Regions from separate parts of the Pseudoalteromonas sp. M8 genome, predicted to be linked through region 3. Evidence: predicted binding sites of a transcription regulator. Region 3 holds the regulator's gene; each other region holds the start of a gene.

Region 1 (11,186 bases), 1.9 Mb from region 3:
GCTGTGCGGTCTCTACCGCTTCTTTATAAGCGTGTGTTTGTAGTTGGGACTGCAATAAGGCAATGTAAAATAACTCCGTAAGCTGACTATTTTGCTGATTATGTGCTTCAAGCCCCTGTTTAAGTATCGTTTGTGCTGTTAGGTTATCGCCCTCAAGCTGCTTGAGTTTGGCTTCAATAAGCAGTGCTCGCTGATCCACTTTACCGTGTTGAATTAGTTGCCGAGTACGTTTAAATGAAGCAAGTTGCTGTTGTGCCTGAGCGATATGATTTTGAGCAATGGCAATTTCGGCCAATAATAAATAGGCTCGAGACAATTGGGTATAGGCGCCACTTTGTGTCAAAGGTTGAAGTAAATCTTCAATTATTTCAGTTGCTTTGTTGTAGTCGCGCTTTTTGTAGAAGACTTCCGCGATGCTTAGCAAGGTGTGATTCGCTTTAGTTTGGTCGCCAGCTTGCTGGTGGAGCGCATGGGCTTGACGAAACGAGAGGATGGCATCATCCAACTGATTAATATCCCTCGATACATTCCCTAAATTGTTAAGCGTGATCGCTTGTCTCTGTAGGTCATTTGTTGCTTTCGCTATTTGGTAGCTTTCTAAAAATAAAGTAAGGGCGGTGTCTAAATCTCCGAGTGCCTGATAGGCATTAGCTAAATCGTTTGCCGATTTACCCAGGAGTTCGTTTTGTTGCAACTTAGCCGCAAGCGTTTGCGCTTCGTGGAAGCTCTCCAGCGCTTGAATATAATTGCGCTGGCGATAACGATTAATACCACTTTGTCTTAACACCTGAAAGCGTTGGAGTGTGGTTAACTTCCATGCCATCAACTCATCCAGTATTTGATTGCTGAGCTTTATGTCACCCGCTCGACGATACAAGCTAACAAGCTCAAGATGTGCATCAAAAGCTTGAGCACCGTTGGGTTCAAGCGTTTCAAGATGTTGCTTACAAGACAAAATCTGGCTTGTGAGATTAGCATTATTGGCACCTGGGCATTCTGAACCATGCGCCGGTAACACAACGAGCAGTAATGCGAAAAACAAAGCAAGCAAAGGCATAAATATTAGTCTATATACATTGTTTTTACATATTAATATAGTGGTAACAAAAAGTCGTGTCTGCCTTTAATAAATCTTAGGTTGACTACTTTTTGTATTTTGCCTCTGTTTCGGTGGTAAATTAACCCCAAATTCAGGCCAATATGCACACATATTAAGTGTGATATTGGCTATCCCTTTAGCAATAAAAACACCCCAGCTAAAGCAATTAGGCCTCCAAACATCATAGACTTAGTAATAGCTTCTCTGCGCAGTAGTCCAATCGTCATCACCATAAGCGGTGCCGTTGCAAAGATGGTTTGTGCGATAGCGGGATCAGTATGATTAACGGAAATTAACTGTAGCCAAAGCCCAATAAAGGTGCCAAAAAACACTGCAACGAATAACCAGTTTTTACCGTCGATTTGTTTAAGTGTGAGTGCTTTAAACAGGCTTTGTGATTTCAAACAAACAACAATAAAGGCCACAAATAGGGTGCCGGATCCCAAGCGAATAAGTGCCGCCCACAAACTACTAATGCTTTCGTTATTTAGCGCACCTTTGGAAAGCACCATACCCGCAGCTTGGCAAATGGCAGCCGTGAGTGCAAAGCAGACTCCCAAGAGATAATGTTTTTTGTCTAATACTGGCTGGCTTCTACTTGGCTTAATCGCCAGCATCACACCAACGGTTGTCACTGCAATGCCGAGCCAAGCGGATGCGCTGAGATAAACACCAAGGAGCACAATGTTTAAGATCCCCGCGATGGCAGGTGCAAGACTTTCAATAACCAAAGTGCGAGCGGGACCTATATTTCTAAGTGCGGCAAAGTAGGCACTGTCACCAATCGCTATGCCCAGTACCCCACTTGCTATCAGCCAGCCCCAGCTCGAGGGTAAGGTCGGGTACATTGCATCACCTGCGATGAGCAAACACAAGATCATCAAAGCTGAAGCGATGACGCCTTTGCTGACGTTCAACTCAAATGGACTAAGGTGATGGCTAAATCGTTTGTACAGTATGGTTGAGCCAGCCCATACCCCAGCCGCTGCAATCGCTGCTGCTTCGCCAATACCAATCATAAATCTCAAGTTTCTTGTGTTTATTAATATGGTGGCAAGTATACATAAATTGAAATAATCAGTGAGAGGTAAGGAATCAAATTATTACCACTAATGTTTAGACGTCCATACATCTAGAGGTTGAAATTTTCTAGTTTTTGTCCATAATAATGCCATTCGATTAGTCTGGAGCAGCGCATGCCAATCACCGTCACCGACGAACTCCCAGCCATTGCCCAATTGCGTCATGAAAATGTGTTCGTGATGCCACAAAGTCGTGCATCAACTCAAGAGATCCGCCCAATGCGGCTCGCGATATTAAACTTGATGCCGAATAAGGTGGAGACTGAGGTGCAATTTATCCGATTACTGGCAAATACCCCTTTGCAGGTGAATGTTGATTTGTTGCGACTAGACACCCACCGCAGCTCTGAAAACTCAGAACAACATCTAGATATGTTTTATCGCTATTTTTCGGATGTGAAAGATCAAAACTATGATGCTTTGATCGTCACCGGCGCACCGCTGGCGCATCTTGAATATGACGATGTGGTGTATTGGCAGGAATTACAGGCGTTTTTTGATTGGGCTGAGCACCATGTTACTTCAACCCTGTTTTCCTGTTGGGCCGCACATGCTGGCTTGTATCACCATTATGGGTTAAAGCGAGCGCTCAAAAATGACAAACTTTGCGGCGTATTCAAACACCACTGTTACTTTGACCACGGGGCGCTCACTCGTGGTTTTGATGATGAGTTTTTGGTGCCACACTCACGCTATGGCCATATCGATGTCGATAAGATTAATGCGTGTAAAGACCTAGTGGTATTAGCAGGCTCTGAAAAAGTGGGCGCTTACTTAATTAAAAATCACTCAGGCAGCCAAGTCTATATTACCGGTCACCCTGAATACGACGCCGATACGCTACAAAAAGAATACCATCGTGATTGTGAAAAAATGGCCAACGCACCGCAGCCTGAGAACTATTTTCCTGAGAATGACACCAGCAAACGTCCATCTAAGACATGGCAAAGCCATGCATTCTTGTTATTCTCAAATTGGTTAAACTACTATGTTTACCAAACCACACCTTATGATATTAACTTAGTTAGCCAAGATGTAAGGACTAACAATTATGCCGAATAATGTAGCCGTAAACGGTGAGCAAATAGCAGAGCAGCTTAAGCAAGCAATGCAGCAACGTATTCTGATCTTAGATGGTGCAATGGGAACCATGATCCAAAAGCACAAATTAGAAGAACAAGACTATCGTGGTGAGCGCTTTAAAGATTGGCATGTCCTTATCAAAGGCAACAACGATCTGCTAAGTTTGACGCAGCCTGAGATAATCAAACAGATCCATCGCGATTATCTAGCTGCTGGCGCAGATATCATTGAAACCAATACTTTTAACGCCACCACCATCTCGATGGAAGATTATGACATGGCAAGCCTAAGCCGCGAGATTAATCTTGAATCGGCGAAGCTTGCACGTGCGGTATGTGATGAATTTACCGCCAAAGATCCCAGCAAGCCTCGCTATGTGGCAGGTGTACTTGGCCCAACGTCAAAAACCTGTTCGATTTCTCCTGATGTAAACGACCCTGGTTTTCGCAATATCACTTTTGACAAGTTGGTTGCAGCCTATGTCGAATCAACGCTTGCCCTTATTGAAGGCGGTGCTCACCTTATTTTGATTGAGACTATTTTTGATACGCTCAACGCCAAAGCCGCGTCTTACGGTGTAGAAGAAGCGTTCGAGCAAGCGGGCCTCACTCTGCCTGTTATGATCTCGGGCACGATCACCGACGCTTCCGGTCGCACGCTTTCAGGGCAAACCACAGAGGCGTTTTATAACTCCATTCGTCATATTAAGCCAATCTCCATTGGCCTCAACTGCGCGCTAGGCCCAGATTTATTAAGACAATATGTAGAAGAGCTGTCACGGGTTTGTGAAACCTTTACCTCAGTGCATCCAAACGCAGGGCTTCCTAACGAGTTTGGTGAATACGACCTAGAAGCCGACGACATGGCGAAAGAGATTATCGATTGGGGTAATGAAGGATTTATCAATATTGTTGGCGGCTGCTGTGGTACCACGCCCGAACATATTCGCGCCTTCGCGAGAGGCCTTGAGCAAACCCAGCCGCGTAGCTTGCCTGACATCGAAGTGCGGATGCGTTTGGCAGGTCTTGAAGCCTGTAACTTAAATTAGGAATTCACCATGACACAAACAGCAGTATTTACCAATGTCGGTGAACGTACCAATGTAACGGGATCGGCAAAATTTAAGCGCTTAATTTTAGAAGAAGATTACGAAACCGCGCTGGATGTTGCCAGAGAGCAGGTTGAAAGCGGCGCGCAAGTGATCGATATCAACATGGATGAAGCCATGTTGGACTCAAAAGCTGCGATGGTGAAGTTTCTTAATCTGATAGCGTCAGAGCCGGATATTTCTAAAGTCCCCATCATGGTCGACTCGTCTAAATGGGAAGTCATTGAAGCGGGTCTGAAATGTATTCAAGGTAAAGCCATTGTAAACTCAATCTCCTTAAAAGAGGGTGAGGCACCATTTATCCACCAAGCCAAAATCATCAAGCGCTTTGGTGCTGCTGTGGTGGTGATGGCATTTGATGAAGTTGGTCAAGCGGAAACCGCAGAACGAAAGTTTGAGATCTGTCAGCGCTCTTACAAAATCTTGGTTGACGAGCTTGGGTTTCCACCTGAAGACATTATTTTTGACCCTAATATTTTCGCGGTCGCTACGGGTATCGAAGAACACGATAACTACGCCGTAGAATTTATCGAGGGCACGCGCAGAATTAAGCAAAACCTGCCACACTGTAAAGTGTCAGGGGGTGTATCTAACGTATCCTTCTCATTCCGTGGTAACAACCCGGTGCGTGAAGCGATCCACTCTGTGTTTCTTTACCATGCGATTAAAGCAGGCATGGATATGGGGATCGTCAATGCCGGTCAGTTAGCCGTGTATGACGATATTCCAAAAGAGCTCCGTGATGCCGTTGAGGATGTGATCCTCAATACCGACGCCGGTGCTGGCGAACGGTTGGTTGAGATCGCGCCTAAATACTCGGGCATGGCGCAAGCCGAAAAGCAGGAAGATTTAGAGTGGCGTTCTTGGCCAGTTGAAAAACGCTTGGAGCACGCCTTAGTTAAAGGGATCACCGAGTTTATTGACGAGGATACCGAGGCCTGTCGCCAACAGTTTGATAAGCCAATTCAAGTGATTGAAGGGCCACTGATGGATGGCATGAACGTGGTTGGCGACTTGTTTGGCGCGGGCAAAATGTTCCTGCCTCAAGTGGTGAAATCTGCTCGAGTGATGAAGCGCGCGGTTGCCTATCTTGACCCTTACATTGAGGCTGAAAAAGAAGAAGGCTCTAGTAACGGTAAAGTGATCATGGCCACGGTTAAGGGCGATGTACACGACATTGGCAAAAACATTGTGGGCGTGGTACTGCAATGTAACAACTACGAAGTCGTGGACTTGGGTGTGATGGTGCCAGCAGAGAAAATTCTGCAAACGGCCATTGACGAAAACGCTGATGTCATTGGTCTGTCTGGCCTTATTACGCCATCCCTTGATGAAATGGTGCATGTTGCGAAAGAAATGACGCGTCGCGGCTTTGATATTCCTCTACTCATTGGTGGTGCAACCACATCGAAAGCGCATACGGCGGTTAAAATTGAACCTCAGTACGACAAAGGTGTGATTTACGTCAATAACGCCAGTCGTGCGGTTGGTGTGGTATCTAGCCTGCTAAGTAAAACCCAAAAGCCAGAGTTTTTAGCAAAAACAGCGGACGAATACGTCAAAGTACGGGAGCAGCAGGCGCGTAAAAAGCCACGTTCAAAACCGGTTACCTTGGCGCGTGCTCGCGATAATGCGGTAAAACTTGATTGGCAAAGCTACACGCCACCGGTGCCAAATAAGTTGGGGATCACCGAGTTTAAAGACGTGAGCATTAAAACGCTACGCGATTATATCGACTGGACGCCATTTTTTATGACCTGGTCATTGGCCGGTAAATATCCACGTATTCTACAAGACGAAGTGGTTGGTGAAGAGGCGCAAAAACTGTTTCATGATGCCAATGCCATGTTAGATCAGTTAGAACAAGCGGGCACTTTACAGCCACTGGGTGTGATTGGATTGTTCCCTGCTAACCGCGTGGGTGATGATATTGAAATTTATACCGATGAGTCGCGCAGCGAAGTCTTGGTTACGTCATGTCAGCTGCGTCAGCAAACCGAAAAAACCGATTTCCCTAACTATTGTTTGTCGGATTATATTGCACCTAAAGGCACACCTGATTATTTCGGTGCATTTGCCGTCACTGGTGGTCTTGAAGAAGATGACTTAGCAGATGCATTTGATGCCAAGCAAGATGACTACAACAAGATCATGATTAAAGCGGTCGCAGATCGCTTAGCCGAGGCATTTGCTGAATATTTACATGAGCAAGTGCGTAAAGTGTACTGGGGATTTGCAGCGGATGAAGCGCTAAGTAACGAAGAACTTATCCGTGAAAACTATCAAGGGATCCGTCCTGCGCCAGGGTATCCAGCGTGCCCTGAACACACCGAGAAACAAAAAATTTGGCAGTTGTTAGATGTCGAAAACCGTATCGGTATGAAGCTGACTAGCTCATACGCCATGTGGCCGGGAGCAGCGGTGTCGGGTTGGTATTTCTCACATCCAGATTCTAAGTACTTTGCCGTTGCCAGTATTCAAAGAGATCAAGTAGAAGACTATGCTGCGCGTCAAGCGATGTCGCTAGAAGAAGCGGAGCGTTGGCTTGGTCCTAACTTAGGATATGAAACCGCATAATAGCTGAATTGGCATCCAGCTAAACCTAATCTGAGATTAAGTTTAGCTGGGCTTTTTATTGCTTTCATTTCTTGAGTTTTAACGTTTATTGGCGGGCTGATAAATTTCAAATCCAAATTCATTAGAATATGTTGTTTAGTAGTTAACAGAGCACGCTAAATTCAAGTATACTGAGTTGAATAACTGTTAATAATAAGGCTTTACTCAACAATGAAGATGAAGTGGCTGTTTTCACTCCTTTTTATTTCCAATCTCTGTTGGGGGAGCAATCAGCTGGTTGTTGACATTATCAGTAGTGAAAATTTCAGTCAGCGTTATGAGCACTTTCTTGCTGGTCGTGACGTTTTAGACGTTGATTCTTTTTTTCCAACCACCAAAGGTTCTCATATTGAAATCATCGAAATGGTGTTACTACAGCAGGCCTTGTTTCTTGGTGGTGAGACGCGCAAAGTTGTATTTAATCCAAAACCTTCGGTGAATATTTTAGAGTTTTCCGATCTGATCGCTGGGGAAAGTTTAATCCTTGCTCGCAGTGTTTGGCATGAAAATATCGTGGACTATCGCGGCTCATTATTTATCTCAGATCCGCTTGTTGAAGTAGGAGATTACGAAGCAGGGCTTTACGTAACCAAACGTAATGTCGCACTGCAGCAAACGCCGCTTTCACAGCTTCGGCAGCTGAATGTGGTATCTAACCCGCAATGGGCAGTGGATTGGCGTGCCTTGATGAATACAGATTTACACATGGTGAGCTTTATTGGCCCGTGGGAAACCATGTTGGCAATGGTAGAAAGTGATGTCGTCGACACTATGTTGATTAATTTTAGCGTGAGTGATTCTTTAACTTTAAATTTTGAAGGTAAAGAATATGTCCCAATCGAAAATATTAAGGTTGTCTTGCCAGACTCTCGGCATTTTGTCGTCAGTAAAAATCATCCTGAAGGCGTGCAAATATTTGCGGCACTCAATCGTGGGTTAAAAATACTTAAACGACGAGGCGTGATCAAACGGGCGTTGACAGAATCTGGTTTTATCAACAAAAAAGTGGCGAATTGGCAGGTGGCTAACGCTGAAATGCTGGTGGGAGGAGACTAATGCAGCCAGCTGTGGTATCGCTTTGCATATTGGTAAGTGCGCTAATTACATTTTGTGGTTTTGCTTACGAATCATCAGAACAAATACAGCGCAACTTAAATGCGCTACAAATGTCGGCTGAACAAGATTATGACTTGTCTTTATTACCGGACATCAGAGCACTTCGAGAGCAAGCGCGTGCGCAAGGTAATAAGCCGTTGCAAATCAAAGCATTACTGTTAGAGGGTAGTATAGTTCAACACTTTGGTGAGTTTGAGGATGGTTTGGACTTGCACCAACAAGCGTTGCAGTTGGCCGAAGCCGATAACAATACATTTTTAAAGGCAAACACCTATCTCGCCATCGCTCACCTTGATATTGACTTAGAGAGCTATGAGTTAGCGCAGCGCTATTTAGATAAAGCCTCATTGCTGGCTGAGCAAATTGATGATAATGCCCAGATAAAAGCCGATATCAGTTTATGGCAGTCGCGCTTGAATATGGATAAGGGCGCTTATCGTTTAGCGCTTAAGTCCTCTTTCGTACCAGAGATTTCAGGCATTCGGCAGGAGACGCTTGCGCAGTTAAAGCTGACGCGTTCTTGGGCTCATTTACAGCTCGGTGAATATTTACCAGCCAAGCAAATTCTAGATGAGTTAGACAATGCGGATTATTTGGTTCAAAACCAAAGAATGCGGATTATGTCGGCAGTGCAGCATGCCAGAGTGGCTTTACAAAGTGGCGATTTTGCAACTTCAATTGATTTAGCTCAGGCTGGGCTGAGAGATACACTCGGCACACGTTTTTTACTTTTTCAATCTCAGTTGCAGTGGATACTGGCCTCAGCCTATGCTCAGCTTGGAGACTATCAGCAAGCGCATCGTTATTTAAAACGCTATGCCGTTACCGAGCAGTCACTGAATTTGCAAAAGCGTAATAACAAACTACTTAAGCTAGAAGCGCAATATTCTCTTGCCCAACAAAAGCAGGCACTTAATGAGCTTGAGCGAGACAATGCCCAGCAGGCAAAGCAGATTATGGCGCATCAGCAACAGATAGAAAATGCAAGATTAAGCCAGCAGCGTTGGTTATTGATAGTCCTGCTTGTATTTACCTTAGCGCTGGTCTTTTATTGGCGTTGGCAAAATCGCCGTTACACCAAGCTGTTAGAAAGTCAGGTTGCGCAGCGTACTGAGGAACTCGCAGAGCGAAATAAACGGTTACAAACCCTTAGTTTCACCGATAGCTTGACCGGTCTGAGTAATCGGCATCATTTTTTTAGCGTGATCGATGGCACCATTGAAGTGTACAGGCAAAAGTGGCAAATTCCGCAAACACAACAGAATGCCGATCTAATTTTTGTGATTATTGATATCGACCACTTTAAAAATATCAATGATAGTTTTGGCCATGCCGCAGGAGATATCGTGTTGCAAGACTTTGCTGAAATCCTCAAGCAATGCACACGAGAGTCAGATATATTAGTGCGCTGGGGTGGGGAAGAGTTTTTGTTGGTGATGCCGGATATGGACAGAGCGGCTGCGCACGAAGTGACAGAACGGATCCGTCGCCAAGTGGAGAGCTATCCATTTGTGGTGAACGATCAAACTATCAACTGTACTTGCTCAATTGGCTTTGCTCCATTCCCGTTTGACCCAACACAACCAGACAAGCTTAACTGGGAACATGTGTTAGAGTTAGCCGACGGTGGCTTATATCTTGCGAAAGAATCTCATCGTAATGCCTGGGTTGGCGTGCACACTGGAGACGAGGAAGTACAGAGTCCGGCAGAGCACATGGTGCAAAATCTACGCTCATATTTACAAGCAGGCAAACTAAAAACGTGGTCAAATCTATCCGATCTTATTTATGCTTGTAATACTCGTTAAGCGAATTCTGCTGTTTGGAGACATCCAGTTTAGGTGTATCATATTGAACAAGATAGAATAATAAAGCGCTATAGTTTTGCTGCCGATTGAAGCCTTCATCCCCGAGATTATTTCCACCTTAAACAATGATAACCGTCTGGTATTACAAGCCGAGCCCGGCGCAGGTAAATCGACCTTAGTGCCGCTGCGTTTACTGCAAGCTGATATTTTTTCCGGTAAAAAAATTATTATGCTTGAGCCACGTCGTGTGGCTGCAAAATCTATCGCGACTTATTTAGCCAAACAGCTGGGGGAATCGGTCGGTGAGCGAGTCGGTTATCAAATCCGAAACGAGCAACGTGTTTCATCCAACACCCGCTTGGAAATCGTCACCGAAGGCGTATTGACTCGCCGTCTTCAAGCGGATCCCGAACTCAGTGATGTTGCACTTATTATCTTCGATGAATTCCATGAGCGTTCTATTCATGCGGATCTAGCTTTAATGCTCGCGTTTGAAGTGCAACAAGCGTATCGCGACGACCTCAAATTACTGGTGATGTCTGCAACGATAGACTCCGAGCTTTTATCGAATTATCTGGATGGTGCACCAAGGTTATCTTGCCCTGGTAAAACCTATCCTGTTGAAATTGAATATGTCGGTAAAGCGAGTCGTTACTTGGCAGATCATGTGTTAAGTGTGCTGCGTCACGCTTTCACTCTACAAAGCGATGGTGATGTATTGGTTTTTCTTCCCGGACAGGCTGATATTCAGCGCTGCATTGAGGCGTGCCAAGTGCTTGACCAAAGTAATATTGAGCTTCTGCCTTTGTACGGCGGGTTACCCTTATCTGAGCAAGAGAAAGTACTCAGTAAAAGCGCCAGCGCATCAAGACGTATTATTTTTTCGACCAATATTGCTGAAACCAGTTTGACTATAACCGGGATCACTATGGTTATAGATTCTGGCCTTGAAAAACGCTTAACCTATGACGTTAGAAGCGGTCTCTCGCGGCTCGATACGGTGATGATCTCAAAGGCATCAGCAACACAACGTGCAGGGCGTGCGGGTCGTCTACAAGCGGGCCATTGTTTACGTCTTTGGCGCGAAAGCGAGCATAATAACTTAAGTGACTTTCAGCCAGAAGAAATAACCACCACTGACCTTTCTGACTTAGCGTTAGAGCTCAGCGCGTGGGGCGTGACACAATACAAGGACGCGAATTGGCTAACATCGCCACCGGTGCAACATTTTTCGGTGGCCTGTCAATTGAATCAGTCGCTTGGCTTGGTCGATG
Region 2 (11,186 bases), 890 kb from region 3:
ATGACGACAGAGTTGTACCGCTGAGGCAAATAAAAGTAGTGTCAGACAACTATGCGGTGGTTATTGTAGATACTTTTCACAAGTTACGAGGCCATCAATTATCCAACAGTGCCGCGTTAAAGCAAATCGAAGAAGCAAAAAATATCGCTGAAAAAGAATGGAATAGCTATTTGTCCACGGACCTTACGAGCGAAGAGCGAAGCTTAGTAAAGCAAGTTGAAAAAGCAGAGATAAGTGTCAAGCAACTGCTGTCTAATTATATTAACCGAGTTAACGCAAATACTTTTGAAGAAATTCCTTATGATAAATTTGTACACGATCTCTATGCCGCCTTTGACCCCCTAAGTGAAAGCTACAATGCACTAATTGAGTTACAACTTGCAGAGGCAAGTGCACTAAGAGATGTTGGCCGCTCAGAAGCCAGTGCGACAAAAACGGCGATGATTATCTCTTCCGTTACTATTGTGATCGTTATGGTGCTGATTGGTATGTTGATATTTAGGTCAATTAACGAACCACTCAGTCGTTTGCGTATGCGTATTGGCAACATTGCAAGAGATGCTGATTTAACCCAACGTGTAGTGGTTGAGGGGCAGGACGAGCTGAGTGAGATAGGAAACGACTTCAATACTATGGTGTCGAGCTTACATGAGTTAGTTACCAACCTAGTTACGATGGTGAATAGTCTGTCCTCAACATCCAACGAGCTAAATGGAATTAGTCAGTCAATTGCGGGCACTTCACAAGAACAAGAGCAGCAAACGGTAATGATCGCAACCGCAGCGACAGAAATGAGTAGTGCAATTCAGGAGGTTGCACATAATGCAATGAATACCGCAAACAAAGCAGAGATGTCGGGTCAGCTTGCAAAGCAGGGGATGGATGTTATTTCGCAAAATATTCAGGCCATCGAGCGTCTTGCCAGTGAGGTGGGAGATAACGCGCAGTTAATTAAAGCGTTGAACGACCAGTCGAATGAAATCAACCAAGTCGTGCTAATGATCCAAGGTGTGGCTGAACAAACAAATCTTTTGGCATTAAACGCTGCAATAGAAGCGGCGAGAGCTGGGGAATCAGGTCGAGGCTTCGCGGTTGTTGCTGATGAAGTTAGGCAATTGGCACACAACACGCAAAAAGCTACGGAATCGATCCGAGATATGATCAGTAAGTTACAGGGCATGGCACAAAATGCCGTGTCGTCAATGGAGAATGCACAGTCGAGTGCAGCTGCAGGAGTTGATAGGGCCAATGAGTCAGCTCAAATCATGACTGATATAGACAAGGCGGTGGATGAAATCGTCGGTATGAATATTCAGGTTTCAACGGCAACGGAAGAACAAACAACGGTGGTTGCGGAAATCAGCGAAAATATTAATGATTTCAGTAACAGTATTTCTGAAATTACTCGAAGTGCGCAGAGTAATGCAGATGTGAGTAATGACTTAGAGGCGTTAGCTGAGCAGTTAAACGGTCAAGTGTCGGTATTTAAGGTTTAATGGCAACTCGACTTAGTACTTAATTTGGGAGGTTCGGCTCTTGGGATTGAAAGCACAGTTACGTAAATTGGTGTGAGATAGAAAAGCGCGGGTTTCTAGTCAGAAGCCCGCGCTTTATTTATACCAGTTGTATTAAGTAAATGCTCTATCTTGAAGCGGGGAAATAGCTTTAGTAGCAAGGCAAAAATTTTGCTATTTAGTTGTTCTAAATGAGAAATTTTTAACGAAGCTAATATGCTATTTCACCCTTCAAATTGATTAGAGAATTAATTCAATTGGTATTATAGGCATTTTGCTGCAGCTAAGTTTTAAAGGCGTTGTAACCTTATCACGCCACAGCATTTGCATAGTGCTTTACGTTAAAACAGATATTCCATACTTAAATTGTATGCTCTAGGCTCGCTGTACTTTTTCGGCACGAAACCGTAAGTATCGTAATAGCTTTCATCTGTGAGATTACTGATATTCAGTTTAACGCTCAGCTGGCTAGAGAATTGATATTTGACGTGTGCATTTAGTAAAAGCTGGCTATCTTGATCTGCGCGCACTGCGCCTCGACGACCACCTGTTGGAAGTCCAAGGTCAACTCCTGGGACGTTTAAAATATCGACTTTTCTGTCTGTATCCCAAGTTGCATTGAGCCCTAATCGCCAAGCCCCATAAGTATACTTGGTGCTCGCATTGAGCGTTTGTCTTGGTGCATACAAGTTAATATCTTCGCCATGCTCATCGACAACATCAAAATCACTGTAACCAAAGTTTACTTGCCAATCATCTGTCAGTTTTGCTTCTAATTCAACTTCAAATCCATCAGCTTCTGCACCATCAACAGGTCGATACCTAGCAGGTCTTTCGTCTGCATATTCGGGGATAACAACACCGAAGTCTTCCTTTAAACTATCAAAGTAAGCGACGTTTAGACGTAGTTTATCATCCCAAAGTGTGGTTTTAATGCCGACTTCTAAGTTCCGAGCGGTGATTGGTGCTAATTGCTTTAAGTTCACATCTATTTTATCCAGTTGTGGCTCATAGGCGTCGGTGTAACTTGCATACGTACTGATCTGGTCATTGAGATTGTAAACCAGCCCTAAGTATAAGCTCTCACCCGTTTCTTCACCTTTGTCGCTTGAGAACCCGCTCCAAGCAAAGTCACGTTCATTGGTACGTTCATAATCAAAAAATTTGACACCAACAATGGCATGAAGGTCATCCGTTAACGTTAACTTACTGCTGAGTGCAATACTCTGTTCTTTCGTCGTTTTGTCCCAATAGCCAATAAATTGCTTATCTGTCGCAGTTAAATGAGCGGCTGGGTGAAGGTTATTAATCGATTGGAGTGGATAAAATACTGTTCTCGCGTTTTCATCCAGTTCTTCGAAGCGATCGTCTGTGGACTCAAAATCGGCATTTAAATAGGTGATATTCACCTGATGTGCGCGGTCAAATAACTCAAACCGACCAACCAGTCCCAAAATAAAATTAGTCCCATCAACCGTTTCAACCCAGCGTCTGTCACCGCCTTGAAGGCCAAGGCCTGTTTCTTTGTCTGGGTTACCACTAAAGTAGGTCAAGGTAATGTCAGCTTCTGTTTTACTGTATTGTGCGCCAAAGTTAAGTTCCCAATCTAAATTGATTTGGTGAGATAATTTTAAATGATAACTTTGGTGGGTATTGCCGTTGTGACTATCTGGCGATGATAAATTTGTTTTCTTGTCTATTTCAACGGAACTACCATCAGAGTAAAAAATTGGTAATCCCCACGGTGATAGTTTCAGTTCATTGTCTTGATAATGAACACTAAAAGAGGCTTCGGTATCTTCAGAAAAATAATGATGCAACTGGGTGTATGCAACGATCTTATTACTATTTTCTTTGTCGACAAAGCTATCTTTTTCCTCATAGGCTAGAATAACTCGTCCGGCCAATGCTTCATCTTTCGTTAGGGAGCCTGTTGCATCTATGTGTGTACGCACTTTATTCCAAGAGCCAATCTCGGCACCAACTTTAACAAATCCACCTCGGTCTGGTTGTTTTGTGATGACATTTAAGGTTGCCGATGGTTGTCCTGCACCCGCCATTAACCCCGCAGCGCCCCGAAGAACCTCTACTCGGTCATAGACAATAGTGTCTAAGCGACTCTCTTGTGGTCCAGCAATTGAGGTCGGTAAGCCATCTTTAACCAATGCATTGACGAGATACCCACGAGAAGTAAACTCAGTATTATCACCCGCGCCAAATTTGTATCTTGAGATACCTGTTGCCTGTACCATGATGTCCTCAAGGTCATTCAGTTCGAAGTCTTTTATGTAGTCGTGGCTTAACACGGTAACAGACTGGGGGTTTCTTTAATGGTAAGGTCAAGTCCTGTTGGACCCGAGTTACGCTTGATTGGCTGGCCTACAACACTGATCCGTTCAATATTGTCGCGCTCGGCTTTTGCTGCCGCATTTGGAGAAAAATAAAGGAGTGATAACATCAGAGCTAGTGCTGTAGATTGATGCGCTTTGGTTTGCATGGGTGTTTCCTTTCCTAAATTGTTTTTTCGTCACAAGAGATAAAGATGAAAGTTCCTATGATATGTAGGAGCTATTTTTCTGAGATTGAACCAAGCTTTTGAATAGTTCTAACTGAAAACAGAAATTATTTTCAATTCTAAATGATAATTCTTTTTGTTACTATAAGGGGTAATGCAAAAAATGAATTATTGCAAAAATAATGGCTTACCCAAATCTCATAGTTGTTAGGATCTGATTGTTAGGTGGGATGTCAATTAGGTTGGATAGCGCTGTCACAGGGGCTTATCTATGTTTGAATATTAATACAAGGCAAGGAAGTGAAGTCGTTTTATGTCTTCGCTATTGGGTGGTCCATGACGGCAAAACAATGGTTCAACTGGCATAGTTTGAGTGGCGTGTGGTTTGGGGTGTTGCTGTTCATAATATGCTGGACTGGCGCGTTTGCGAGTATTGCCCACGAACTAGATTGGCTATTCAACGATCAGGTGAGGGCAGTAGACGGGCAATCAAACATAAGCTTAGCAGCAGCTTACGAGATGGTACAAAAGGCGTATCCTGACGCCCGAATAGGGATTGCCTTTACAGGTCCTGATACCTATTTTTCGTATGATATCGTGATGCGGATGCCTGATAGTCCTTGGCAACACGTTTATGTCGATCCACTTTCAGGAGCTATCCAAGGTGAAAGTAGTTTTTTTAATATTCAGCGCTTTTTTCGCGATTTCCACATGCATTTTTTCGGCGTGTTTGACAGCATCATTTCATACTATCTTGTGCTTATCTTTGCAGTTCCTTTGTGTATTTCGACCGTGAGTGCGCATTATGTATATCGCCTCTGGTGGAAAAAGTTATTTGTATTTACGTTTAGCGGGGATGCACGTGCCAAAATGGCAAGTATGCATAAAATAAGTGGGGCGTGGGGCTTATGGCTTGCGGTTGTTATTTCGCTTACGAGTATCTGGTATCTATTTGAGTTTGTACGAATGGATATGGTCGATGGTAAAACAGCTTATACTGATGTTGGGGATTTTGCCGTTAATCCCTTGGCAGAACTGCCGAGACAGGATAAACCACAATTGTCTGTTGTGGAATTATTCGCAATAGTAAAAGCGACGAGACCCGATCTTGAGGTGAAAGCTATTCGCTATTCTGGGGGTTATTTTTATGCTGAAGGACAATCGCAGGATTGGATAGTTCGGGATAGGGCAAACAAGATCTATGTCAACCCTTACACGGGGGAAGTTGTTTATAGCCAAACAGCATCGAGCCAAGGACTATATTGGCGATTATCCGACACCGCAGACCCTCTACATTTTGGCAATTTTGCGGGGATATGGGGAAGATACTGTGGTTTATATTTGGGGTTGTGCTCTCATTTTTGGTTCTCAGTGGTACTTACATGTTTATCAAGCGGCAGTTTAAATTGCGCCGCAAAGATAAGTACCGAGGTGTAATGGTATCACTAGCGTTGAGTTTCGGATTGGTCTTATGCATTTGTTTTTACGCCCATCGCACAATTGCGGGTTATGGTATGGCAGGAAAGTGGCCGGAATTGCCGCTTGCTTCGTTGACTTTTTTATTAGGCTGGGTGTCACTAACTTGCTTGATTATCCTGGTTTGGAGCACCGCCCTGCTCAATTTACGTCATAAAAATAGCTCTTCTTCGCTCAGGTTGAATCGGTATTAATTGCAGCTGACCAAAAAAAACCTCGCAGCAGCGAGGTTTCTTCACTCATGAAACTGTGCTTACACAACACCACGAGGTAAGCGACAGTCGTGATCTTTTGCTGCTAGTTCAGCAATCCACTGTTCTTCCGCTTTGAAGCCATCTTCGTTTTCTGTAACGATAGTAAAGCTTGCTGATTTTACAGCTGCTGCCTTCGGCGCTTTCTTAGTCGTTTTCGCTTTTTTGGCAGGCGCCTGCGTTGTCTCACTTGCTACAGCTGACCCTGAAGTTAGCTCTTCTGTTAATTCAGCTACCTCAGCAAGACGCATGTTTTTGCCACCATCGATGCTATACCAACCTGGCTTTGCAGTGATTTCAGGCTTTTTGCCATGTGCAGCTTCGTACGCAGCTTCGAAAGCGCTTAGTACTTCAGTTTTATCTAGTTTACTCATCGTAGATCCTAGTCGTGTTGTACGCGGATACGCGGGTTAAGATTAAACTCTATTTATACCCATATTTGCGCAAATTTTCAATTTTTTACGTTTTTCAGCGCCAATTTATCAAACTTTAGCCTAGTTTTGATGCCTTTTTCGACGCTTAAAGTGCTTCAGGGTCGATAATGCGACGTATCGTGATCCACATACTACCAACTTGTTCATGCCAAATTCGAGTGACTATATCTAGCGCCTTATCATTTGCGATAAACTGCCGACTTAATGGGAGTGACTTAAAATTATAAAACTCTGTCGGGGCAGGGAATACTTCAACGCCTTGCGCTTCAAATAGGTTTTTTGCGCGTTTCATGTGCGAAGCTGACGTGACAAGTGCAACATCATAATCTACCAAAACGGGCGCGAGCATTTTCGCTTCGTCTGCGGTGTCTTTGGCATTGGGGTTTTGCTTGATACGGGTAGCGGAAATACCTAAGCTCTGTGCAGTTTTAGCCATGAGTCCTGCGCTTGTTGCGTTGCCATAGCCATAGCCAGAAACATACAGCTGGGCTTTTGGGTAGATATTAGCAAGTCTAATGCCTTCAACTAGTCGAGCTAAACCGCAACTACCTAGTTGAGCATTACTGGGGAGGGAATCATCGGGGTATAAATTACAACCAAGCACAACAATTCTGTCTATGTTTTTGTGCCTGCTTGGATTGAATGTGGTGAGCGTGCCCTTATCCCACTCGATAATGTGTTGCGCGACATAAGGAGTGGATATGCTCCAAGTAGTTAGTAGGACTAACCAGACTGCGATATACGGCCCTTTGCGTGTTTTGGCGATAAAAAACATGAGCCCCATAAGTGCAACCAAAGATAACGGTAACGGCATCAGAAGTTGACCGATAACCTTTTTGACTTCAAACATTTAAACATGCCTTAGATTTAGATAAGCCTGACGCAATGCTAGCATGAGATGGGAGCTGTAGAAATGTATAACAGTTAGGGCTCAAAAAGAGCCCAGTCAACTATCTTGCCGTGGTTTTACGGCAAGTATTGAGGAAATGGCGATAAACAGGGTTATCTTTCATGCTTTTCTTCATTGCTAAATACATTGGACGATTTAGCCCAAGAGCGCCTAGAGGAATCGATTTAATCAGCCCTTGGCTTTCATAAGGTGTGACCAACCAGTCTGGTAAGGCCGCAACCCCCATACCTGCACTCACAAGTTGGAAGATTAATAAACCTTGATCGACGGTTTTTAGCGTACCATCAAAGCGTGCATTTTGAATAAAGTGCTTAAATATGTCCTGACGCTCGCGAGGAATAGGGTAAGAAATGATGGTTTCATCTTTTAGGTCGAGTGCTGTGACATAGGCCTTCTTGGCCAATTCGTGATCTGGTGCAACGATTAACTTTAATTTAAAGTCAAAAAGATGCGCGTATTCGAGCTGTTCTGGTTCTCGAATGTCCGAAGTAAGCACTAAGTCCAGCTCATCTTCAATAAGGTCAGGAATCGCATCATAGCTAAAGCCTCGTTCGTAATCGACTTTAATGTCAGGCCAAAAGGTATTGAATTCTTTAATCGTTGGCAGCAACCAGTGAAAACAAGCATGACATTCCACGCTTAATCTGAGTTGTGAGATGGGCTGGTTAAGGCTTTCCTTCAAACGACACTTTGTTGCTTCAACTTTAGGCAATACATCATTGGCGAGCTCTAATAGCAACATGCCTTGAGGGGTAAAGCGTACCGGTTGGGTCTTGCGCTCGAATAGTTGGCAGTCGAGTTTGTTCTCTAGATCTTTGATCTGATGAGATAAAGCGGATTGAGTCAGGAATAGCTCTCGTGCTGTATTCACAAGAGAACCAGTTTCTTTCAAGGTGGAGATAGTCTTTAGGTGCTTTATATCAATCATTATCAACAATTCTCATATTTGAAGTGAGCAAATCTCAGCATTACTCAATATTACGATTCTATTTAGTTATTATCAATGTCTAGACGTCTAAATACCTACGGTGAATTGTTCAAAAATTCACAAATCCACTATAACACTAAAAATGACAGCGTTGTCACTACTTCTGTAAAAATTTTGCAAAAAATTACAAATTAATTTTATTCATATGAAATCTGAAAAAGCATCAATTGTTGTTTTTGATTATGATAATTAAATTTAGACATCCATACATCTAGACGGAATTAAAATCATGGCATTAACACATAATTTGGGTTTTCCACGCGTAGGCAAAAAACGTGAACTTAAATTTGCAGTAGAGCGCTATTGGTCGGGCGACTTAACGCAAGACGACTTAATCGCGGAAGGAAAGCGCATTCGTGCAGAAAATTGGGCATTGCAAGCTGATGCTGGTGTTGACCTTATCCCAGTTGGCGATTTCGCTTGGTATGACCACGTGTTGAATATTTCATTACTTGTCGGCGCGATCCCTAGTCGTCACAAAAATGATGAGTCTGTAAATCTCGATACTTTGTTTCGGATTGGCAGGGGTCGAGCACCTAGCGGCTGTGCGTGTGCAGCAAGTGAAATGACAAAATGGTTCAACACCAATTATCATTACATCGTCCCTGAGCTAACTCAAACACAGGAGTTTGCTCTGACTTGGACTGAGTTATTCATTCAAGTAGAGGAAGCACAATTACTTGGCTACCGAGCAAAACCCGTCTTGGTCGGCCCGGTAACCTATCTCTACTTAGCTAAATGTGTTGGCCAAGAGTTTGATAAATTAGTTTTATTAGATAAGTTATTGGCTGTATATCAGCAGGTACTTGCCAAGCTTGCAGCTCAAGGTGTTGAGTGGGTACAAATTGATGAACCTATTTTAGCACTGGAAATCGACGATGCTTATCGTAACGCGCTGCGCCGGAGTTTTGATGCGTTGAGTGGCCAAGGAGTAAAAGTGTTGTTGGCCAGTTATTTTGACTCCGTACAAGCGCATGTTGAAGATATTCAATCTTACCCCGTAGAAGGCGTGCATTTTGACTGCGTAACGGCAAACTACGACTTGGCTGCGTTAGAGGAAGTAGTTGGGCAAGATAGCGTACTGTCTCTCGGGATTGTGAATGGTCGTAACATTTGGCGCTCGGATCTCGAAGGTGTATATCAGCAACTTGCTCTGGTTCATGAACGTCGCGGTGATAATCTCTGGCTCGCTCCTTCGTGCTCATTATTACATACGCCAGTGGACTTAGAGCAAGAGCAAAAGCTTGATAGTGAGTTAAAGTCTTGGCTCGCATTTGCCAAACAAAAAGGGCAAGAGCTGGCATTATTGAAAAATGCATTGGAGCAGCGTGATATTACCCAGTTGGTCGAATATTCTAAGCCTGTAAAAGCGCGTTTGACTTCTACTCGAGTGAATAATAATGAGGTGCAGCAGCGTGTTTCAGCGCTTACAACAAAAGACGGTCAACGCACGAGTGAATTCGCAACCAGAATTAAAAAGCAAGCACAATCGCTAAATTTACCCTTATTGCCAACCACAACGATAGGCTCTTTCCCACAAACCCAAGCTATTCGTAAGGCGCGACGTGATTATAAAGCGGGTACGTTGAGTACTGATGCTTATCAAAGCCAGATGGAAGCGGAGATCCGTTATGCCGTTGAAGAACAAGAAGCGCTTAACTTAGATGTGCTTGTACATGGCGAAGCAGAGCGCAATGATATGGTTGAGTATTTTGGTGAATTACTCGAAGGTTTTGCCTTTACTCAGTTTGGTTGGGTGCAAAGTTATGGGTCGCGCTGTGTTAAACCCCCTGTGATCTGGGGAGATGTCTCGCGTGCAGCACCAATGACAGTGAAGTGGACGAGTTATGCACAGAGCTTAACCAAAAAACCGATGAAGGGCATGCTAACAGGGCCGGTGACTATTTTATTTTGGTCGTTTGTCAGAGATGACTTAGACAAGCCGAGCATCGCGAATCAAATCGCATTAGCACTGAGAGATGAAGTGGTAGATTTGCAAAATGCAGGGATTAAGGTGATCCAAATCGATGAACCTGCTTTTAGAGAGGGGATGCCACTCAAAGCCAGTCAGTGGAAAACTTACTTAGCGTGGGCGGCATATGCGTTTAGGGTATCTGCAAGTGGTGTGAATGACGAAACACAGATCCATACGCATATGTGTTATTCGGAGTTTAACGATATTATCGCCGCCATAGCGGATATGGATGCGGACGTGATCACAATTGAAACGTCACGTTCAAATATGACCTTACTCGACGCCTTTGAAGATTTTGACTACCCCAATGACATCGGGCCTGGTGTTTATGATATTCACACGCCAAACGTCCCTGAGGTGGCTTGGATAAAAGACTTAATTCACAAAGCAGCGAAGAAAATCCCAGTAGAAAGATTATGGGTGAATCCAGATTGCGGGCTAAAAACCCGAGCATGGCCAGAAACCCGGGCTGCACTTGAGAATATGGTGGCAGCAACCAAGGAGCTTAGAAGCGAATTAGGTAGAAGTTAAACTAAACCAGTCTAAATACCCATTGTTTATAAACAATGGGTATTTGCTAGTTTCTACTCAGTAAAAATGCCATCGCTTGATCTGCGGCGAGTGGTTTAGAAACAATATAACCTTGACCAAATTGACAGCCTTTTTGCTTTAATAGCTGCCACTGGGTTTCGAGCTCGATACCTTCGGCGACAACGGTCAGGTTAAGTGATTGTGCAAGCTTCAAAATCGCATCAACTAGGGGGTTTTCTCTTTCAGTTAGTTGGTCAATAAAGCTCTTATCAATTTTAAGCACATGAATGGGGAGCTGGTGCAAATAACCTAAAGCAGAGTAACCGGTGCCAAAGTCGTCAAGATAAAGCTTCACTCCAAGGGATTCTAATCCTTGAATAATTTTGGTTGCAAGAGCTAAGTTTGCTATTAATCCAGATTCTGTGATTTCCAAACATAAAGAGCCAGGTGTAAGCTCATAATGATGATAAAGTTGCTGAATTGTATCTACGAACTCTAAGCTTGCGAAATGTCGCGATGAAACATTTACCGTAACGCGAGTTTTCGGCAGCTTTTGCGCTTTCCAACGTTTGAGTTGTTTGGCTGCTAATTC
Region 3 (11,186 bases):
CTGCTCTCTGCGAAGAATAATCCTGCCGAGTTCCTTTGGGTAGAGTATATAGCCGCGAGTGTTGCGTTTTTAAAAGAAGATCGAGTGACACTAATGAAGATGCGTAACAAGCTAGCGGCACAAGCTGATTTCTTCCCTAATAAGATGAATTTAAAGGTTTTAGATAGCTTGGTCGATAATGTCAAATCTTCGTATCAGGCTGCTTATCAACAGTAAATTTAAGGCACAAACTTGATAGGTACGCTGTCCTTTTGGGTTTTATACTCTTCTACCGCGTTTACATATTCCTGCCATAGCACATCGTGTTGTGTAGCTATAGTGTATAAGTATTGCCAGCTGTAGAGCCCTGAGTCGTGGCCATCATCAAAAACAAAGCGTGCAGCATAGTGACCAACGGGTTCAATTTTCTTTATGGCGACATTCTGTTTGTTTAGCACGAGTTGCTTTTGCGCCGGACTATGCCCTTGCACTTCGGCGGATGGTGAATGTGTTCGTAAGAATTCGGCACTTAGCGTAAAACAGCGGCCGTCCTCAAAATAAACATCGAGTACTTTACTGAGCGTATGATAATGAAGTTTGGTGACTTGATACATAATTGGTATAACTCAAAAAGCGGAGCAAGGCTCCGCTTTTGATTTTAATTTACAGAATGAAGCGGCTTAAATCTTCATCCTGAACAAGCATGTCTAAATGCTGTTCAACGTAGGCGGCATCAATCGTCAAGGTATCACCAGCCTTTTCACTGGCATCGAATGAAATCTCTTCCATCAGCTTTTCCATCACAGTGTGAAGGCGACGCGCACCGATGTTTTCAGTTTTCTCGTTGACCTGATATGCAGCTTCAGCCAGTTTAGTGATAGCGTCATCGGTAAAGTCGATAGTGACGTCTTCTGTTTTCAGTAGCGCTTGTTGCTGCTCTGTAAGAGATGCATTTGGCTCAGTTAGAATACGTTTGAAATCACCCGCAGTTAGTGCTTCTAGTTCAACGCGAATAGGTAAACGACCTTGTAGTTCAGGGATTAAATCCGACGGCTTGGCCATTTGGAACGCACCTGACGCGATAAATAAAATGTGGTCGGTTTTTACCATGCCGTGTTTAGTATTAACGGTTGAACCTTCGATAAGTGGTAGTAAGTCGCGTTGTACACCTTCACGGCTAACATCTGGGCCAGAAGATTCTCCGCGCTTACAAATTTTATCGATTTCATCAATAAACACGATACCGTTTTGTTCAACTGACTCAATAGCTTGCTCTTTAAGCTCTTCTGGATTAACAAGCTTTGCAGCTTCTTCTTCAATCAATAGCTTAAGTGCTTCTTTAATTTTCAGCTTACGGTTCTTTTTCTTGTCACCCGACATGTTTTGGAACATGCTCTGTAGCTGGCTGGTCATTTCTTCCATACCGGGAGGTGACATGATCTCAACATGAGGCGCCGTTTCTGCGATGTCGATCTCAATTTCTTTGTCGTCTAACTGACCTTCACGTAGTTTCTTACGAAATACTTGACGTGTTGACGAATTTTCATTTGGCTGAGACTCACCCCAAGCGTCTTTTGCTGGTGGCAAAAGTGCATCTAAAATACGCTCTTCGGCGGCTTCTTCAGCGCGGAATTTGAATTTCTTGGTTTGCTGTTCACGTGTTAGTTTAAAAGAAACTTCGACTAGATCGCGGATGATGGTTTCAACTTCTTTACCAACATAACCCACTTCGGTGAACTTAGTCGCTTCTACTTTGATAAATGGTGCGTTAGCAAGCTTTGCTAGACGGCGGGCAATTTCAGTTTTACCTACACCCGTTGGGCCGATCATCAAAATATTCTTGGGTGTAACTTCTGCACGCAGCTCTTCATCAAGCTGCATACGACGCCAACGGTTGCGCAGTGCAATCGCGACGGCTTTTTTGGCTTTGTCCTGACCGATAATATGTTGATCAAGCTCGTGCACAATCTCTCTTGGAGTCATAGCTGTCATGACGAGTCCTATTACAATTCTTCGATAGTTTGGAAATTATTGGTAAATACGCAGATATCGCCGGCGATCTTCAGGCTCTTTTCCACGATTTCTTTCGCACTTAAGTCTGTATTTTCAAGTAGTGCGGTTGCAGCCGCCTGTGCGAAGTTACCACCACTGCCGATAGCAATAAGATCATGCTCTGGCTGCACCACGTCGCCGTTACCTGTGATGATAAGCGAGGCGGTTTCATCGGCTACCGCAAGTAGGGCTTCAAGCCTTCTTAATGCTCTGTCGGTACGCCAGTCTTTTGCCATTTCTACGGCTGCTTTAGTGAGATGGCCTTGGTGCATCTCTAGCTTTGCTTCAAAGCGTTCAAATAATGTAAATGCATCAGCTGTACCGCCAGCGAAACCTGCCAGTACTTTACCATTGTATAGACGACGTACTTTACGTGCGTTGCCTTTCATAACTGTGTTACCAAGCGAAACTTGGCCATCACCGCCGATAACCACTTTGTCATCGCGACGAACACTAACGATGGTAGTCATAGTAATCCTTATCTGGGCCTGTGCCCGTGTAACTCTAGATTAGTAGGAAATATGGGTGGACTTATAAAAATCAAGTCCAGCCCCAAATCCCGCAGCCAAATATCCCAACGCGTTGTAATTTGTTTTTATCGCTTTCTGCTAAACGCTTGGTATCGTAGGGGCCAAGACGGACACGATACCAGACACCGTTACTCCCTTCGGTACGACGGATCTCCGCGATTAATCCAGCAAACGCAACTTTGGCTTTCATGGCTTCGGCTTGGCTATGGGTTCTAAATGAACCACACTGCATTTGATAGGGACCTTTGCTCTCGATCTCTTTAACTTCGACCTTGATTTCATGATTTTTAATTTCTTCAATGAACTCAGGTGGGCGAGGCTTTGGTTTAATAACCTTTTGCTCGGCAACTGGGTGTGGGTTTTTGGCTTGCTCTACTTCTTTAGGATCGGCATTGGTTTTTATAAACCAAAGACCGTAGGCAAACCCTCCGATTAGTAGAAATGCAAAAATAGCAGCAATAACAGGAAATTTCGCCGATTTTTCTGGCTTGTCTTTCCCCTTGCCTTTAGGTTTCTTATTGATGTAATCGTGCTGTGCCATAGGTTATTTGATTTTAATAGCTATCCATTGGATCAACATCTATGCTCCAGCGTACTCGATTGGCAGACTCATGCGTAGCGATATAGCGCGCAAGTTGCGAAAGGTAGTCCCGCAGCACAGTGCGTTGTTGTGCGTGTATGTGTAATTGATATCTGAACTTTCCAGCTATTCGTTCAAGTGGTGCTGGAATTGGACCCAGCAATTGTATACCAGGATAGGGGGTAGCAGGAACCAAATCCGACAAAAAGCGCAATACTGTATTTATATTTGTTGCCTCGGCGCGGATGATAGCTAAGTGTGCGAAGGGGGGAAGCATAGCTTCTTCACGCTCTTGTAAGGCATATCGCGCGAAGTCGCCATAACCATTATTAATTAAATCTTGCAATAATGGATGTTCTGGAAAATGCGTTTGCAATAACACGGTTCCCGCTTCACCGGCACGTCCGGCTCGTCCAGCAACTTGCGTAATGAGCTGTGCCATTTGCTCGGTTGCTCTAAAGTCACAAGAGTAAAGTCCTGAGTCCACATCCAAGATAATCACAAGGCTGACATCGGCAAAGTGGTGGCCCTTGGCAAGCATTTGAGTGCCGACCAGAATTCGCGCGCCACCTTGATTAATTTCTTCAAGGGCGCTTTCAAGGCTGCCCTTACGGCGCGTAGAATCTCGGTCAATGCGAGTAACGGGAATATCAGTGAAGCGTTCGCTTAAAAAGCCTTCGAGTTGTTCTGTACCAAGCCCTGTGGGCATGATTTGGGTGCTGCCGCAATCTGGACACTGTCTCGGTACAAAGTCCTGTTCACCACAATGATGGCATACCAAGCGGTTCATGTTTTTATGGTACGTGGCGCTGGTAGAGCAATGTTTACAGGTATTAAGCCATCCGCATTCGTGACACATCAATGTTGGTGCAAAGCCCCGACGATTTAGAAACACCATAACTTGCTTACCGCGAGCGAGTGTTTTTTCCATCCAATGTAAACTCATTGGTGAAAACCCGCCTTGTTCTGGCTGACCTTTCATGTCGACAAGGTGAAATTGGTTGTCGTGCTGGGTCTGCGCTCGTTTACTCAGTGTGACGAGTTGATATTTGTTGGTAATGGCTTTGTGTAATGTTTCTAATGCCGGTGTTGCGGTTCCCAAAAGCAAAGGGCAGTGTGCCTGATGCGCTCGAAATGCAGCGAGATCTCTGGCGTGATAGCGCAGGCCTTCTTGCTGTTTAAACGAGTTGTCGTGCTCTTCGTCAACGATGATCATGCCGAGATTTTGAAATGGCAAAAAAATGGCCGAGCGAGTACCGATGACCAAAGCGCTCAGACCCTTTTCGGCGCGACGCCAAGTATGTAGGCGTTCGTTATCGGTTAGATTTGAATGCCATAAATCAATGGGCAGGTTATTAAAGCGTTTTTTGAAGCGGTTGACCGTTTGTGGTGTGAGTCCAATTTCAGGCACTAAGATCAGTGCTTGTTTACCCGCTTTTATTATGTTTTCAAGGCTCTGTAAGTAGACTTCGGTTTTACCACTTCCCGTTACACCTTCGATTAAAAAGGTACGGTAACCGACTTGTGCATTAACGGCGCTGCAAATAGTCGCTTGCTGGTCGTTTAGGCGTGGCTTTTCGCCTAGCTGTAATTCGTTTTGCGACCAATCACTATCATGCTCAATAGATTGTGAGATAAGCGCTTTTTCTTCTAATGCTTTAATTGTTTGGCTAGCAAATCCGAGCGCTTTGAGTTCACTTAATTTTATTGCACCACCTTCATATAATTGAGAAAGCAGCGCTTGTTGCTTTTTGGCTCGCAGTGTTGGTAGTTTCTGCCCTTTTTCCGTTAATCTGACGATAGGGATCTGAGTTTTGTCTGGGCTTCCACCATCTCTGAGTACTGCCGGTAGTGCTGTGAATAAGGTATCGCCAATTGGATGACAGTAATACTGGGAGACAAAGTGTAAAAAGCTAAGTTGTGCTTGATTAAAGACAGGATGCTCGTCCAACACCTCAATAATTTGCTTGAGTTTTTCTTTTGGTACATCGGTGTCGTCTTTTTTAGCAAGCGCAATCGCTGTGCAGCGACGGTTGGCAAAATTGACGGTGACTCTCATTCCTGCTTCAACTTGCATGGTTGGTGCTAGCAAATAGTCGAATGTTCGGTGCAGTGGCAGCTTTAAAGCTACTTCAAGAATGAGCATGTATTACAATTCCATAAAGTGAGCGCAGTGACGAAGTATATACCTAAGGTGGTACGAATTGAAAACGTACTCTGCGACGGTGATAAAAAACTCTGAAATATCGCTTGTAGATTGTTCAGTTAAGCACTAAAATACGCGTCCACATTTTTGTATAACTACGTATGGTGCCAGACTTCGGGTTTGGAGAGCGATACGGCCTTAACTAGAGGTTGCTATGAAAGAAGGTATTCACCCTAATTACGAGACGATCACTGCATCGTGCTCTTGCGGTAACAAGTTCGAAACTCGTTCAACGCTATGTAAAGATATTCACCTAGACGTATGTTCTGCATGTCACCCGTTCTACACTGGTAAGCAGAAGATCCTTGACACAGGTGGCCGTGTAGATCGCTTTAACAAGCGTTTCGGTGCACTTAGCAGCAAGAAGTAATCTTGTTGGTCTAGTCGAAAAAAGCACCTTTAGGGTGCTTTTTTTGTGCCTGTTTGAAAATACCTTCTCGATTTATACATCCTATTCTGCATCAGCAGATAGACCGTCAGTCATCCCGTCTTATTGTGTCTTTTATTCTTCTAAAATAAAAAACTTGCCAGTTTGGCAGCAAAACTTTACTGATCTCTTGGGTAGAGTAAAAACTCTATTTAGCAGATAAATATTCAACATTTACGAGCTTAAGTTGTGAAAATAATCAAAGCTCATATAGTAAATAGTATCAGGTATGAGCACTTAATATAAACTAAAGTCAGTATATTGCGATTAAATGTCGGTATCTTGACGTTAAAGTTAGTTAAGTTGCAATTTTCTTATTGTTTTTATAGTTGGTATACATTTGTGCTAATCTTATACATTCTGTGCTGATTTTAGCGTCTTGTTTTTTAAGTTTTAGTCATTTTATTTGTGAAATATTTCTTAAAATTGAGCTTATCTTCTCGGAAAAGTATAGAAAATACCATGCTAGTGGATAGACCTGATTTTACTTGAATAATGAGCAAAACTCGGTATTGTGTGAATACGGTCGATTAACTATATGTCCTATTGACATACCGCGACAGCAAAGCACATACGCTTGTTGAGTGGTTGAATGTCGTCGCTCATATAGTTAATCGCACTGTGTGTTGCTGTAACCAGCTAGCTAGGTTGCCAACATTCAGAATGCGAACGTTTACCACACTCTCACATTAACTTCGTAGGAAAATATCGCGCCATGACAGACTTTCGTCAACAAGCTCTAGATTATCACGAGAAGCCCGTTCCAGGTAAAATCAGTGTTGAACTCACTAAACCTGCCGAGACCGTAAAAGACTTAGCACTTGCATACAGCCCAGGTGTTGCAGAGCCAGTACGTGAAATCGCGGCTGATCCGGCGAATGCATACCGTTACACGGGTAAAGGAAATATGGTTGCGGTGATCAGTAATGGTACGGCAATTCTTGGCTTGGGTAACTTAGGTCCTTTGGCGTCAAAGCCTGTTATGGAAGGTAAGGCACTATTATTTAAGCGTTTTGCGGGCCTTGATTCAATCGATATCGAAGTTAAGCACAACACCACTGAAGACTTCATCAATACTGTGGCAAATATCGCAGACACATTTGGTGGTATTAACCTTGAAGATATTAAAGCGCCAGAGTGTTTTGAAATTGAGCGCGCGCTAATTGAACGTTGTGACGTTCCTGTATTCCATGATGATCAGCACGGCACTGCAATTGTAACCGCTGCGGGTATGCTGAATGCGTTGGAAATCCAAGGTAAAGATATTCATGATGCGATTATTGTGTGTCTTGGCGCGGGTGCAGCCGCTATTGCTTGTATGGAATTACTGATCAAATGCGGTGCTCAACGTGAGCACATCTATATGCTGGACAGAAAAGGCGTGATCCATACTCGTCGTGATGACCTAAATGAATACAAAGAGCTGTTTGCAAACAACACGGATAAGCGTACGTTACAAGACGTGATTGCAGATGCGGACGTATTTGTTGGTGTTTCTGGCCCAGACTTACTTTCTGCTGAGGATCTAAAGCTAATGGCTGACAAGCCAGTGGTATTCGCTTGTTCTAACCCAGACCCTGAGATCAGCCCTGAAGTTGCACACGGTGCACGTAATGATTTGATCATGGCGACAGGCCGCTCGGATTATCCAAACCAAGTAAATAACGTGTTGTGTTTCCCGTTTATCTTCCGTGGTGCGCTTGATGTACGCGCAACCGCTATCAATGACGAGATGAAGATTGCAGCGGTTGAAGCAATTAGAACGATTGCGAAAGAGCCTGTACCTGCTGAAGTGTTAAAAGCGGCTGACGTAGATAGTCTAGAGTTTGGTCCTGAGTATATTATTCCAAAACCAATGGATCCACGTTTGTTACCTCGTATCGCAAAAGCGGTAGCGGTAGCTGCAATTGAATCAGGCGTGGCACAAATCGATATGCCAGCTGGATATATGGAATAATACCATTGGTATTATTCAAATGAAAAAGCCTCGATTGAGGCTTTTTTTGTGTCTGTATTTCCAGAGCGAAAGAGCAGTTATCACTCTTCGTTTATTTCTGGGATCTCCAAACCGCGCTCTTCCATTATTTGTCTTACCTCTAAAGGAATACGCTCTGGATTATCTTTTCTCAAGTCTTCATCGCTCGGCAGTGGCTGACCTGTGAAGGCATGTAGAAACGCCTCACATAAAAGCTCACTGTTCGTGGCATGACGTAAGTTATTCACTTGGCGACGTGTACGCTCATCAGTTAGCACTTTGAGTACATTCAGAGGTATGCTCACCGTGATCTTTTTTACTTGCTCTGCTTTCTTACCGTGTTCTGCATATGGGTGAATATACTCACCGTTCCATTTTGCCATAATTGTGTACTTGCCTCAGTTACATCAATGCCAATATGACTGGGTTCTGGTCTACATTATTCACCAACCGCATGAATATAGGGATAACCTTACGAATTAAAGATAAATCCCAAACTCAAATAGATGAATAAACTAATCCGCCATAGCGAGATAGAAGAATCTCTGCCATAGTTTTCAATAACTCAGTCGTATTAGCAACGCCTAGAGTGGCGAAATTTTATCGGTTTAAAAAAGATAGTCAAATACTAGTTATTTAGCCATTTAGCAGTATAAATGTTTTGACTTCTGGTTTCTGTTGCTCTAACCTTTTAGACGTCTAAACATCCAACTATCTAGGTGACCTTATGAGTCAAGTTAATAAATCGACGGTAGCAGTGCGTCACGGTATAGAAGCTGATAAAGCGCATGGGGCAGTAGTGCCACCGCTTTACCTTTCTACCACCTATTCTTTTGCCGATTTTGATACCAAACGCGACTACGATTATGGCCGCAGCGGTAACTTTAATCGTGATGTGCTTGCACAGGCACTTACCGAACTTGAAGGTGGTGCTCGTGGTATTATTACCGCCACTGGCATGGCTGCCGTTCACCTAGTAACTCAACTGCTTAACCATGACGATACGCTGGTTATTCCACATGACTGCTATGGTGGTAGCTATCGCTTGTTTACATCGCTTGCAAAGCGTGGATTGCTCAAATTAACAGTCTTGGATCTCACGCAACCTGAAAGTCTTGCGCAGCTGCAGCAGATCAAACCTAAATTAGTTTGGATTGAAACACCAAGTAACCCAATTTTGCGGTTAACGGATATAGAAGCTGTCGTAAATGCAGCACACGCTGTGGGGGCTTTGGTCGCCGCTGACAACACCTTCTTGTCTCCTGCATTACAAAACCCCATTGCCTTTGGCGTGGATGTCGTCGTGCATTCAACCACTAAATATATCAATGGTCATTCTGATGTAGTGGGGGGCGCGGTGATCGCGCGTACTCTGGAATTGGGTGATGAGTTAGCTTGGTGGGCGAATAATATCGGTATTACCGGTGCACCTTTTGATAGTTACCTTACCCTACGTGGACTGCGCACCTTAAATGTGCGTTTACGCCAACATCAAGAAAATGCTCAGCTTATTGCAGAATATTTAGAAAAGTCGCCGTATGTTAGCCAAGTTTATTACCCTGGCCTTGAGTCGCATCCTCAACACGAACTTGCGAAAAAACAACAGCTCGGCTTTGGTGGCATGGTGAGCTTTGATATCAAAGGCGATCTGCAAACATCTGCGAAGTTTTTAACGTCTCTAACGCACTTTTCATTGGCAGAATCTTTAGGTGGGGTTGAGAGTCTTATTTGTCATCCAGCGACGATGACACACGCGGGTATGGATCCGCAAGCACGTTTAGAAGCGGGAGTGGGCGACACGTTGATTCGTATTTCTGTAGGCATTGAAGATGCACAGGATCTCATTGCAGATCTGGAAGCGGGATTTGCATGTATTGATGAAAGTCAGGCGAGTGATGATGCTAAGTCATTCAAATTAACGCCTGCACATACAGTAGCGTTGTGGTGAGTAAATGGCAAAAGTAGTACATAAGTTTGGTGGTTCGAGTTTAAGCTCGCCAGAGCGTTATCAGGCGGTTGCCAAGATAGTGTTAGAGCAATGTCAACTAGGTGACAGTGTTGTGGTTTCTGCTGCAGGAAAAACAACGAATACCCTAGTGAAGTTATGGCAAAGCTTTGAGCAGCAAGATGTTCGCGCATTCAACGATGTTTTATTACAAGTTGAAAATCATCAACGTGAATTAATTGATGCCCTGTTTGTAGGTGAACAACACAGTGTGTTACTCAAACAGCTTGTCAATGAGCTGCAAGCAATCGCTTTAGGACGAGAAGAACAGCATCTTCACTACGCGAGTTTACTTGCACATGGAGAGCTATGGTCGGCTCGTATATTAGCAAACTACCTAAGTTCTCAAGGTATCGAAGCCAAAGCTATCGACGCTCGTACGTTATTTGTACAACAAGAGGGGGTGTTACTACACGCCCATAACAAAGAAGCGTGCTATCGCGCAATTGATGATCACGCTATCTATATCGTTACCGGTTTTATTGCCGCAAATGCACAAGGTGAAACGGTGACTTTAGGCCGAAATGGCAGTGACTATAGCGCGACTTTGTTGGCAAGTTATCTTGATGCGGCTCAAGTATCAATTTGGACGGATACAACAGGTGTATTCAGTACTGATCCACGTAAAGTCGCTAATGCCATAAAATACACTAAGGTATGTCGTGGCCAAGCTGAATTACTCGCACGATTAGGTAATCCGGTATTACATGCAAAAACGCTGTCTCCACTTAAAGATACCGATATAAAACTACAAGTTCGTAGCAGCTTTGACGCTGATGCGCTTGGCACTGAGATAGTAAAGGCAGGCTATAGCAAAGAGAAGCGCTTTATTACCACTTTTGGACAACTTGACCTGTTACGCGTTGAGCAGCTAAAAAGTGGTGAAGTAAAACAGCTAAGCCAGCTTATCCAGCATAGCATTCATCATTTTGTTAAAGGTGGAGAGGCACACTTACTGGTGCCATCTGAGTTTAGCCATGCTGTGATCAAAGCGCTGGATTCGCGGGCCAATATTATTGAATCACAAGTACAAGGCTTTGCTATTGTTGCCCCAAGTCAGGATGTCGCTGGCTTACATCAGCAGGCACTGGAGCTATTGGATGAACATGCGATTGTCACCCGTTTTGTGCTGCAAGAGCGTCATTACAGCTTAGTGTTAACCGATCAAGCAATTGATAGCGATCTACTTGCTATATTGCACGAGCGTTTGGTGAATAAAGGCCGGGAGCTTGCAGTGATTGTGGCGGGTGTTGGCAACGTGGGTGAAGTGTTTATCGAACAATGCAAAAACCAAGTCGCTAAGCTGAGTGAGCACTTTGATCTTAAGTTGGTTGGCCTACTGCGTTCTAAGCAAATGTTGTTCTGTCCAAGCGGGTTGAATTTAGCATTGTGGCAACAGCAATGGCAAAATGAGGCCATCGAATACAATGAA

What was found. The regulator MetJ, encoded in region 3, represses methionine synthesis genes. The targets are predictions, from matches to a motif close to TAGACGTCTAGACGTCTA.
Region 1: the regulator MetJ is predicted to act here: its motif matches at 2,217-2,234, upstream of metA (homoserine O-succinyltransferase).
Region 2: the regulator MetJ is predicted to act here: its motif matches at 8,101-8,118, upstream of metE (5-methyltetrahydropteroyltriglutamate--homocysteine S-methyltransferase).

What each region holds. Positions count from the first base shown of each region.
Region 1 covers NZ_CP047240.1:1,414,151-1,425,336, forward strand. The annotation lists gene GSF13_RS11120 (tetratricopeptide repeat protein) at 1-1,057, opposite strand, end outside; gene GSF13_RS11125 (DMT family transporter) at 1,228-2,118, opposite strand; gene metA (homoserine O-succinyltransferase) at 2,296-3,243, shown strand; gene GSF13_RS11135 (homocysteine S-methyltransferase family protein) at 3,233-4,312, shown strand; gene metH (methionine synthase) at 4,322-6,949, shown strand; gene GSF13_RS11145 (hypothetical protein) at 7,160-8,044, shown strand; gene GSF13_RS11150 (GGDEF domain-containing protein) at 8,044-9,912, shown strand; gene hrpB (ATP-dependent helicase HrpB) at 9,989-11,186, shown strand, end outside.
Region 2 covers NZ_CP047240.1:3,063,310-3,074,495, reverse strand. The annotation lists gene GSF13_RS18635 (methyl-accepting chemotaxis protein) at 1-1,496, shown strand, start outside; gene GSF13_RS18630 (TonB-dependent siderophore receptor) at 1,856-3,820, opposite strand; gene GSF13_RS24825 (hypothetical protein) at 3,814-4,011, opposite strand; gene GSF13_RS18625 (PepSY-associated TM helix domain-containing protein) at 4,366-5,466, shown strand; gene GSF13_RS18620 (hypothetical protein) at 5,759-6,130, opposite strand; gene GSF13_RS18615 (ElyC/SanA/YdcF family protein) at 6,276-7,040, opposite strand; gene GSF13_RS18610 (LysR substrate-binding domain-containing protein) at 7,141-8,028, opposite strand; gene metE (5-methyltetrahydropteroyltriglutamate--homocysteine S-methyltransferase) at 8,318-10,594, shown strand; gene GSF13_RS18600 (EAL domain-containing protein) at 10,641-11,186, opposite strand, start outside.
Region 3 covers NZ_CP047240.1:3,951,897-3,963,082, reverse strand. The annotation lists gene GSF13_RS22650 (hypothetical protein) at 1-216, shown strand, start outside; gene GSF13_RS22645 (DUF971 domain-containing protein) at 219-593, opposite strand; gene hslU (HslU--HslV peptidase ATPase subunit) at 643-1,971, opposite strand; gene hslV (ATP-dependent protease subunit HslV) at 1,983-2,501, opposite strand; gene GSF13_RS22630 (SPOR domain-containing protein) at 2,572-3,102, opposite strand; gene priA (primosomal protein N') at 3,116-5,287, opposite strand; gene rpmE (50S ribosomal protein L31) at 5,502-5,717, shown strand; gene GSF13_RS22615 (malic enzyme-like NAD(P)-binding protein) at 6,490-7,731, shown strand; gene metJ (met regulon transcriptional regulator MetJ) at 7,812-8,132, opposite strand; gene metB (cystathionine gamma-synthase) at 8,477-9,697, shown strand; partial or broken gene metL (bifunctional aspartate kinase/homoserine dehydrogenase II) at 9,702-11,186, shown strand, end outside.